Regions from separate parts of the Corallincola spongiicola genome, predicted to be linked through region 2. Evidence: predicted binding sites of a transcription regulator. Region 2 holds the regulator's gene; each other region holds the start of a gene.
The links. Region 2 encodes sigma-54, which starts transcription at its own class of promoters, with help from an activator protein. Its sites were predicted from a motif close to GTTGGCACGNNNNTNGNNT; they were not measured.
Positions count from the first base shown of each region.

Region 1 (2,206 bases), on a different contig from region 2:
TCCCTTCAAGATTTCGATGCGTCGCCGCAACAATACGAACATCGGCCTTAACCAACTTCGCACTGCCTACCCGCTCAAATACCCGCTCTTGTAGCACGCGCAGCAGTTTCACCTGCATATTGGTGGGCATATCACCGATCTCATCAAGAAACAGTGTGCCCCCCTGAGCAAGTTCAAAGCGACCTTTACGGGTGGTTATCGCACCAGTAAACGCACCTTTCTCGTGGCCGAACAATTCGCTTTCCAATAACTCAGCCGGAATAGCACCGCAGTTGACCGGAACGAAAGGGCCATCACGGCGAGAAGAGAGATAATGGATATTCCGCGCAACAACCTCTTTACCTGTACCCGAATCGCCGAGAACAAGCACATTGGCGTCTGTCACTGACACCTGTTCAATAAGTTGCCGCACTTGGGCAATAGCGTCGCTGCGCCCCACCAAGCTGCGGAACAGTTTAGTCTGAGTCGATGTTTGCGGTTGTCCACCAGGACGCTTGCGATGATAGTCTTGACAGCGGTGGATCACTTCGGTCATCTGGGGATAATTAAATGGCGCCATCAAAGACCCCACTAAATTGGGTAAAACGACCCCTTTATCATCACCAAGCAGCACATAAGGCTGTAGTGGATGGACAGAAGCTAAACGCTGAATGAATTCTAATGGGTCTTCATCGGCAATATCGCCAATAAATACCGCACGCCAGCAGTCTTCACTGTTAATCAGAGAAATATTGCTAGAGCTAGTGATGCGGCATGATTCACCAACAAATCCTAATAAAAGCTCTAACTGTGCTCGGCGATCACTATTATCATCAATGACGAGAACGTCAGATAATCCCTGCATAAATGAAACCTTTCACCCTCTGGGCCTGCGGAGTTCCCGCCATTTCCTTGACGCAGGAGAAACCGTCTTTTTTTCGAATCATATATTATTATTGGCTTCTATTGTATTGAAAGTGCCTGATAGAGCAACAATGGAGTGCGAGCCAGCTCTCAGTTTAGATGGCTGGCACTCAATTTGCTTACACAAATGAGAAGCAGATCCGTCTGCGCAGATATTTGACGCTGCTACTATGAGTAGCAACTGCACAAACGCGACTAAGAGCAGAGTAAGGTACTTAAAAATGGCAAGAACATCGATCCAACAATATGGCAAAGGAACGGTTAACTCGTTGACTGACGCCGATCCCCATACTCAGGTTGCCGCAATCATGGCTCATATTCTGGGCAACGTGGCAGCAGCCAGAGGGGCAATTGAACGGAAAGATTTTGAAGTTAAAGGCCTGAAAATTGGTAAAGCCATTGAGCTGCTAACGGTTTTGCAAGCCAGTTTAGATATGGAAGTTGGCGGGGAGATCTCGCGCAATCTGTTCGATCTTTATGACTTCTGTATTTTTAAGCTGGGCGAAGGTTCAGTCTCTGGAGATCTTGAAGCCTTAGATGCTGTCACCGGCGTGATGCGCAATATCAAAGAGGGCTGGGACGGTATACCACAAGATGTCAGAGATGATTTAGCCCAAAAGAAGGCTGCTGAAGGTGGCTAAAACGGAGAGCGATACAGCTTCAAGTTTGCTATCCCGAGGCAGGCAACTCACCAAGCAACTCGAAGCGGAAATATCAGCCGATGCGACACTCCAGGCACTTGAGATAGAGGCTTGGCTGGCCGACGTGCGCTCATTTGCGGAAACATCAGAAGCGCAAAGCTCACTGGAACAGCTAAAAGTGATAATCGACAAAGTGAAGATAGCGAGCACCAGTGCAAGAAAAAGAACCAAAGAACAACTACTGAAATCCAAGCGCGCCAGCAAAGGCAAATTAGCCTACCAACAACAAAATAAATAGAAAGACGCTAAATAAGAGGGTAAGGAATTAGGATGTTTGACGGCAAATCGATTCTCATTACAGGTGGTACAGGGTCTTTCGGCAAAAAATACGTTCAGACCCTACTTAAAAACTATCAACCCAGAAAAATCATTGTTTACTCACGAGACGAACTGAAACAGTTTGAAATGCAGCAGCGCTTTAACGAGCCCTGTATGCGCTATTTTATCGGTGATGTTCGAGACAAAGAGCGTATGATCCGTGCGATGAAAGGCGTTGACTACGTCATTCACGCTGCCGCGCTAAAACAGGTTCCAGCGGCCGAATACAACCCGATGGAATGTATCAAGACCAACATCAACGGTGCCGAAAACGTCATTGATGC
Region 1 is NZ_SHLY01000009.1:45,687-47,892, forward strand. It holds gene EXY25_RS17845 (sigma-54 dependent transcriptional regulator) at 1-844, opposite strand, end outside; gene fliS (flagellar export chaperone FliS) at 1,125-1,544, shown strand; gene EXY25_RS17855 (hypothetical protein) at 1,537-1,842, shown strand; gene pseB (UDP-N-acetylglucosamine 4,6-dehydratase (inverting)) at 1,875-2,206, shown strand, end outside.
Region 1: a site for sigma-54 is predicted at 1,006-1,024, ahead of fliS (flagellar export chaperone FliS). Genes of this name have one in related genera too.

Region 2 (2,206 bases):
CTTCGGCTTTTTGGGTTAATTTCTCAACATTGAGGATCACGTGGACATTGTTGATGTGGTCAAAGTGGCGCTCTAATTTACTAAATTTTCCGTCGACATACTCTCGCAGAGAGTCTGTTACTTCTACATGATGGCCGGTAAGATTGATTTGCATAGACCTCATCCTTATTTAGTTTTATTGCCTGCTATAGCAAGCTTTTTCGCTGATTTGACGGTGGAATAGACAAGGATTCCCGATACTTCGCAATGGTTCTCCGCGCTACCTGAATTCCCTGATCTGCCAGTAGGTCAGCAATCTTGCTATCTGACAAAGGCTTATTAGGGATTTCTGCCGCCACAAGTTTCTTGATTAACGCTCTAATTGCCGTTGAAGAACATTCTCCGCCACTTTCAGTACTGACATGACTGGAGAAGAAATACTTGAGTTCGAAAATACCCCGCGGGGTATGCATATATTTTTGTGTGGTTACTCGAGAGATGGTGGACTCGTGCATATCAACCGCTAAGGCAATATCATTGAGTACCATTGGCTTCATCGCTTCATCGCCGTACTCAAAGAAGTCGCGTTGGAACTGTACAATACAGTTGGCGACCTTGAGTAGGGTGTCGTTACGACTTTCCAGACTTTTGATAAACCACTTCGCTTCCTGCAGGTGGGAGCGTATATATTGACTGTCAGTGGTGTTCTTTACCGTCCGGCTCATCGCTGCGTATTGCTGATTCACTTTCAGCTTGGGTACCGAGTCGGGGTTTAGCTCAACCACCCAACGTCCAGCTTTTTTCATTACCGACACATCGGGGATCACATATTGCTCATCACCGCTGATCACTGCGCTGCCGGGACGCGGATTCAACGATTGGATCACCCGCAGAACTTCACGGAGCTGGTCTTCTTTCAGTTTGGTCTTGCGCATCAATTGGCGATAATCCCGGCTGGCTAGCAGGTCAATATACTGGCCAATAACCTGGCGGCACTCTTTTAGCCAAGGTGTCTCTTTGGCAAACTGATTGAGTTGTACCAGCAGACACTCCTGCAATGTGCGGGCACCTACGCCAATGGGATCGAACAGTTGTACTCGCTTAATGACCGCTTCTACTTCATCAAGTTCGATATCTTCCTGCCCTAAAGAAGTAAGAATATCGTCGGCGGTGACCGTCAGGTAACCCGATTCATCAATCCCATCGATTATCGATGTCGCAATGGCTCTGTCGACATCTGTGAACGGGGTTAATTGCATCTGCCATTCCAGATGATCTTGCAACGACTCTGTGGTTTCGCCTTGATAGGTAAAGTCGGCGTCATCACTGAACGAGGAACCTGAAACGGGCGCTGCTGAAAGGTGGTCATCCCAGGTTGTATCGGTAGGCAGTTCTTCATTGATTTGTTGTTGGTTGAGCGCCTCAGATGTTTCCATGGCTGCATCTTCGCGCTCTTCCGACTGATTATTTTCAGCATTAGCCGTGGTTTGTTCCAGCTTGTCAGTCGCGGTATGGCTTTCACCATTAACTTGCTCACTGGTTTCTTCCGCTTCGTTTTGCTCGAGTAGCGGATTATTATCCAGCGCTTCTTGGATCTCTTGCTGAAGGTCGAGCGTCGACAATTGCAATAGCCGGATTGCTTGCTGCAATTGCGGCGTCATGGTGAGTTGCTGACCTAAACGTAACTGTAATGACGGTTTCATCTACTTCCGTGACATTTAAAATAATGCTGTTGCTGTCATCGTTAATCGGCACTCAAAAGAGCCCGATGTATCAACGCTGGTTACTTACACTATAGCCGGAATTGTTCCCCGAGATATACGTCTCGTACCTTTTGGTCGGCTAACACTTGTTCCGGTTTTCCTTCGGCGATTAACTCTCCGTGGCTAACGATATAAGCATATTCGCACACATCGAGTGTTTCTCGCACGTTATGATCAGTGATCAATACACCGAGACCACGGTCTCTAAGGTGTTGAATAATCTTTTTTATATCTGTGACTGAGATAGGGTCTACGCCAGCGAAAGGCTCATCCAGCAGCACGAACCTAGGTTCCACAGCCAGCGCTCTGGCTATCTCTACTCGACGGCGTTCACCACCTGACAGTGACATACCTAAGCTATCTCTTATGTGAGTGATGCTAAACTCTTCTAGCAGATGTTCCAAGGTTTCCGTGCGCTGTAACCGGCTTAACTCTGGACGGGTTTGCAGTACTGCCATGATGTT
Region 2 is NZ_SHLY01000004.1:241,179-243,384, reverse strand. It holds gene hpf (ribosome hibernation promoting factor) at 1-154, opposite strand, end outside; gene EXY25_RS13275 (RNA polymerase factor sigma-54) at 186-1,682, opposite strand; gene lptB (LPS export ABC transporter ATP-binding protein) at 1,772-2,206, opposite strand, start outside.

Region 3 (2,206 bases), on a different contig from region 2:
CGAGCATTGCAACACGGAGATCGCTTTGCACTAGAAAGGCGCTTATACTCTTTGTCGTTAAGCGAGCCTCGAGCTAAAAAGCCGTTATCAATCAAGGAGACAGTTATGGAATACAACACCTCGGAACTGTGCGATATCTATCTCGATTCCGTCGATGTGGTAGAACCCATGTTTGCATCCTACGGAGGACGCAGCTCCTTCGGTGGTCAGGTCACCACCATTAAATGTTTTGAAGACAACGGCTTAATCCGCGACGCGGTGCAGGAAGATGGTAGCGGACGCGTGCTGTTAATCGATGGCGGCGGCTCATTACGCCGAGCGCTAGTGGATGCAGAGATTGCCGAAACGGCGACCGATAATGGCTGGGAAGGCTTGGTAGTTTATGGCTGTATTCGCGATGTCGATGCCGTCGGTGAATTTGAGCTAGGCGTACAGGCGCTGGCGTCTATTCCTGTTGGCGCAGACGGCGAGAGCATTGGTGAAGTTGACGTAGCAGTCAATTTTGGCGGTGTGACTTTTCTACCGGAAGATCACCTTTACGCCGACACCACAGGCGTGCTGTTATCTGCCGAGCCTCTCGACATAGAATAACCCTCGTTGAACAACACTCCAGAACTCCGCCCCGGACGGTATCGCCACTTTAAAGGTGGCGAGTATCAGGTAATCGATCTCGCCCGTCACAGTGAAACCGAAGAGTGGATGGTACTCTACCGACCGCTTTACGGAGAACAGCAGTTATGGGTGAGACCGCTTGCCATGTTCACAGAAAAAGTCAGCCATCAAAATAAAACAGTGGCGCGCTTCACACCCGTCGAATGAGCAACTTGGCGTTGACGCTAATTTCCTTAAAGTGGTCGGTCATCTAACACGGATGCACGTTTAAAGAATGATTTAAGGAGATGCTGTTATGGGTGCAGTATTGGAAGCAACCATCATTGGATGCCTCTATTTTATCCCTATATTTCTCACTGCAAATCTACTCCAAGCTGGCCGCCGCACGGTTTTTCCTTGTATCGTCGCCGCAGGTGTGTGTTGCAGTATGACAGAGTTAGTTAGCCTGATCGCACTGCCAGAGTGGTCCTCTGCTGGGGCGATTTTGGGGGCGTCAGCGTTGCTGTTTACCTTGGTGCTTGATGCTAAATGGTATTTGGCTGCAGGTATCGTCGCGATCAGCTATCTTGTGCAAATGGGAATGACTGAAACCGGCACCATGCTACTGAACGCTGTATAGATTTTTTTGTGAGCTAAATCAGCACACCGGTAACAAGCTGGCACTCAAACTGCAATCAATCACTATAATCATTCGATAGTTGGATAATCGCACCAATATCGAACGTGATGAATCATGAGCCGATCTCGACGCACCTTAGTGGTGCAATGTAAGGAAGATGATGCCAGCATCACCATTGTGGCCAGACACTCCTCTGACTGAGGAACGCAAACAAGCGTTGCTTGATAAGCTCACACAGCCATTTAACGAGTTGTGTGAGCAACTTCAGTTGCCTGATAGCTACAGAGAGCTACTCACGCAAATCTATCTGCCGTTAGGTGAGTGGATCTCTCGTCAACGCCTACTCCAAGGCAAGCTTTGCTATGTTTTCGGTGTCAACGGTGGTCAGGGTAGCGGTAAGTCAACCTTGTGCCATTTCCTCAAGCTGGTGATGGAGCAGGGTTTTGATCTGCGTACCGTTGGTTTCTCCGTTGATGACCTCTACCTCAGTAAACGTAGCCGTCATGTATTAGCTCGCAATCAGCACCCATTATTGGCAACCCGCGGCGTGCCTGGCACCCATGATGTGGCATCAGGTCTCGAACTGCTCAACCGTTTACGTACGTTACGGGCGAACGAAGCGACCTATCTACCCAGCTTTAACAAAGCGGTTGATGATTGCGATCCCATGGAAGCTTGGCAGACCTGTGAAGGCCCGGTGGACTTGGTTATTTTTGAAGGTTGGTGTGTCGGCACCCCCGCCCAAAGCGAAGCTTCTCTGGCGATCCCAATGAACGCCCTCGAACGTGAAGAGGATGCTGATGGCCAGTGGCGGCGCTATGTTAATCAGCAATTAGCTGGACCATACCAAACGCTATTCGCCCGTATTGACGCCCTATTAATGCTGAAAGTGCCAGACCTAAACGCTGTTAAACAATGGCGTGGTCAGCAAGAACAACAGCTTCAGGCGAAAGCCGGAAAACAGGCTGGCGTGAT
Region 3 is NZ_SHLY01000002.1:90,113-92,318, reverse strand. It holds gene rraA (ribonuclease E activity regulator RraA) at 106-591, shown strand; gene EXY25_RS06080 (DUF1653 domain-containing protein) at 598-819, shown strand; gene EXY25_RS06075 (hypothetical protein) at 908-1,231, shown strand; gene EXY25_RS06070 (kinase) at 1,392-2,206, shown strand, end outside.
Region 3: a site for sigma-54 is predicted at 1,268-1,286, ahead of EXY25_RS06070 (kinase). Genes of this name have one in related genera too.

Region 4 (2,206 bases), on a different contig from region 2:
GATGAGAATAGCTTTATGGTTAACTCTGCAGGGCAATTTTTACGCGTGTTTCCGGTAAACCCGGACGGTACCGTTTCTTCGGTGGCGTTAGCTTCGACTATTCCGCTGCAGATCCCATCCTCAGCAGGGCAGCCGCAACCAACAGCTAATGTCGATATTGGCTTGAACTTGCCCGCGGGTGAAACGGCTTTAGATCCGGCAAACTTTGACCCGACGGACAACACCACATATAACGCTGCCACATCACTGACTATCTACGATTCCCTTGGGCAGAGCTACGTAGCAACTACCTATTACGTAAAGGATACTAACGTAGCGAATCAGTGGGCGATGTTTACTACGATGACAGATCCCAACGGCTCGCAGCCTGTCGATATTGTTGCACCGCCACCGCCGCAAACTCAGCCTACCGGTGCGAATGGTCAAACCGGTATGTATATGAACTTTAATGCCGATGGCACCGTGGCTTCGGTTAATGGTGGTAACCCTGTGGTTACTGAACCCTTGGGGGTTGCTCCTCCGGGTGGTGCGGGCTTGGATATGGGCGGTGCCGATGTGAACCAGACGGTTACCTTCAATTTCAACAACCCGACTCAGTTTGCTTCCGCTTTCGAAGTTCAACAACTGGCGCAAGACGGCGTGACCGTGGGGCGTTTGACCTCTGTTGATATTGGTAGCAGCGGGTTAGTCAACGCTACTTACAGTAACGGTACAACACAGCCATTAGGTAAAGTGGCGTTGGTGAAAGTGGCGAATGAACAAGGTTTGGCACCTGTCGGAAACACGGCGTGGACGGCTAATCAATCGTCTGGTGATCCGATTGCTGGTGAAGCCGATCAGGGGTCATACGGGCGAATACTGTCGGGTACATTGGAACAATCAAATGTAAACCTGACCACTGAGCTTGTTGATCTGATCACAGGTCAACGTAACTTCCAGGCTAACTCTCGTTCTCTGGAAGTGAACAACACGATCACCCAGACTATCCTGCAGATCCGATAACGCAACGATAGTTCGTCAATGCCGCCCGCTCCGAGGCGGCATTTTTTTGCCACTTTTTCATCCCCTCCCTTTTGTTATCAGTTGGTTACCTATTTGGCATAGTCATTGCAATATCGTTGTTAGACATGTTTTTTTGACACCGAGGTCCCCATGGATCGTTTTATGTATCTGGCTATGAGTGGCGCCAAGCAGAACTTTCACAGTATTGGCGTGCATGCCAACAATTTGGCGAATGCAAATACCACAGGTTTTAAGGCCGACCTAGAACAGTCCCGTGCCATGCAGGCGTTTGGTGAAGGTTTACCTACGCGTGTGTTTGCGATGACGGAAAATCCTGCGTCAAGTTTGCGTGGCGGTGCTTTGGTGACCACTGGCCGTTCTTTAGATGTGGCGGTAAAAGGTGACGGCTGGTTAGCCGTGGCTGATGGTCAGGGTCAAGAAGCCTATACCCGTGCTGGCGATCTTGTTGTTTCGCCGGAGGGGTTGTTAACCAACGGTTCTGGCAGGGCGATCCTAGGGGATGATGGCGCACCGATAGTGGTGCCTCAGCCGTACGCCAAAATAGAGATCGGTGGTGACGGTACTATTTCTGTATTACCCACTGGTGCGCCGCCTACTGCGGTTGCTGCGGTCGGGCGCATTAAGTTAGTTCAGCCTGATAAGCAGGCCTTGGACAAAGGGCTTGATGGCCTCTTTCGTCTGAAAGGGGATGCTGCTGCGCTTGGCGATACATTAGCGCCGGCCAATGCTGACATCACATTGATGAGTGGCGTATTAGAAGGCAGTAATGTGAGCGCAGTAAGTGAAATGACCAGCATGCTTAGCTTGCAGCGTCAGTTCGAAATGCAAATCAAAATGATGCGGACAGCGGAAGATATCGATAAATCTTCTGATCAACTGTTGCGCCTCGGCTAATCACTGAACAGTAAGGAGTTAGCATCATGAATCCAGCACTTTGGATCAGTAAAACCGGTCTTGATGCCCAGCAGACCGATATTTCAGTGATATCGAACAACCTGGCAAACGCCAGTACGGTGGGGTTCAAGAAGAGTCGCGCCGTGTTCGAAGATCTCTTGTACCAGACGATTAATCAACCGGGTGGGTTGTCATCCGCGAATACAGAGTTGCCTACCGGCCTGATGCTAGGTGCCGGCGCCAAAGTGACGGCGACACAAAAGACCTTTACGCAAGGTAACTTGCTCAG
Region 4 is NZ_SHLY01000009.1:68,567-70,772, reverse strand. It holds gene flgE (flagellar hook protein FlgE) at 1-1,002, shown strand, start outside; gene EXY25_RS17945 (flagellar basal body rod protein FlgF) at 1,153-1,917, shown strand; gene flgG (flagellar basal-body rod protein FlgG) at 1,944-2,206, shown strand, end outside.
Region 4: a site for sigma-54 is predicted at 1,095-1,113, ahead of EXY25_RS17945 (flagellar basal body rod protein FlgF). Genes of this name have one in related genera too.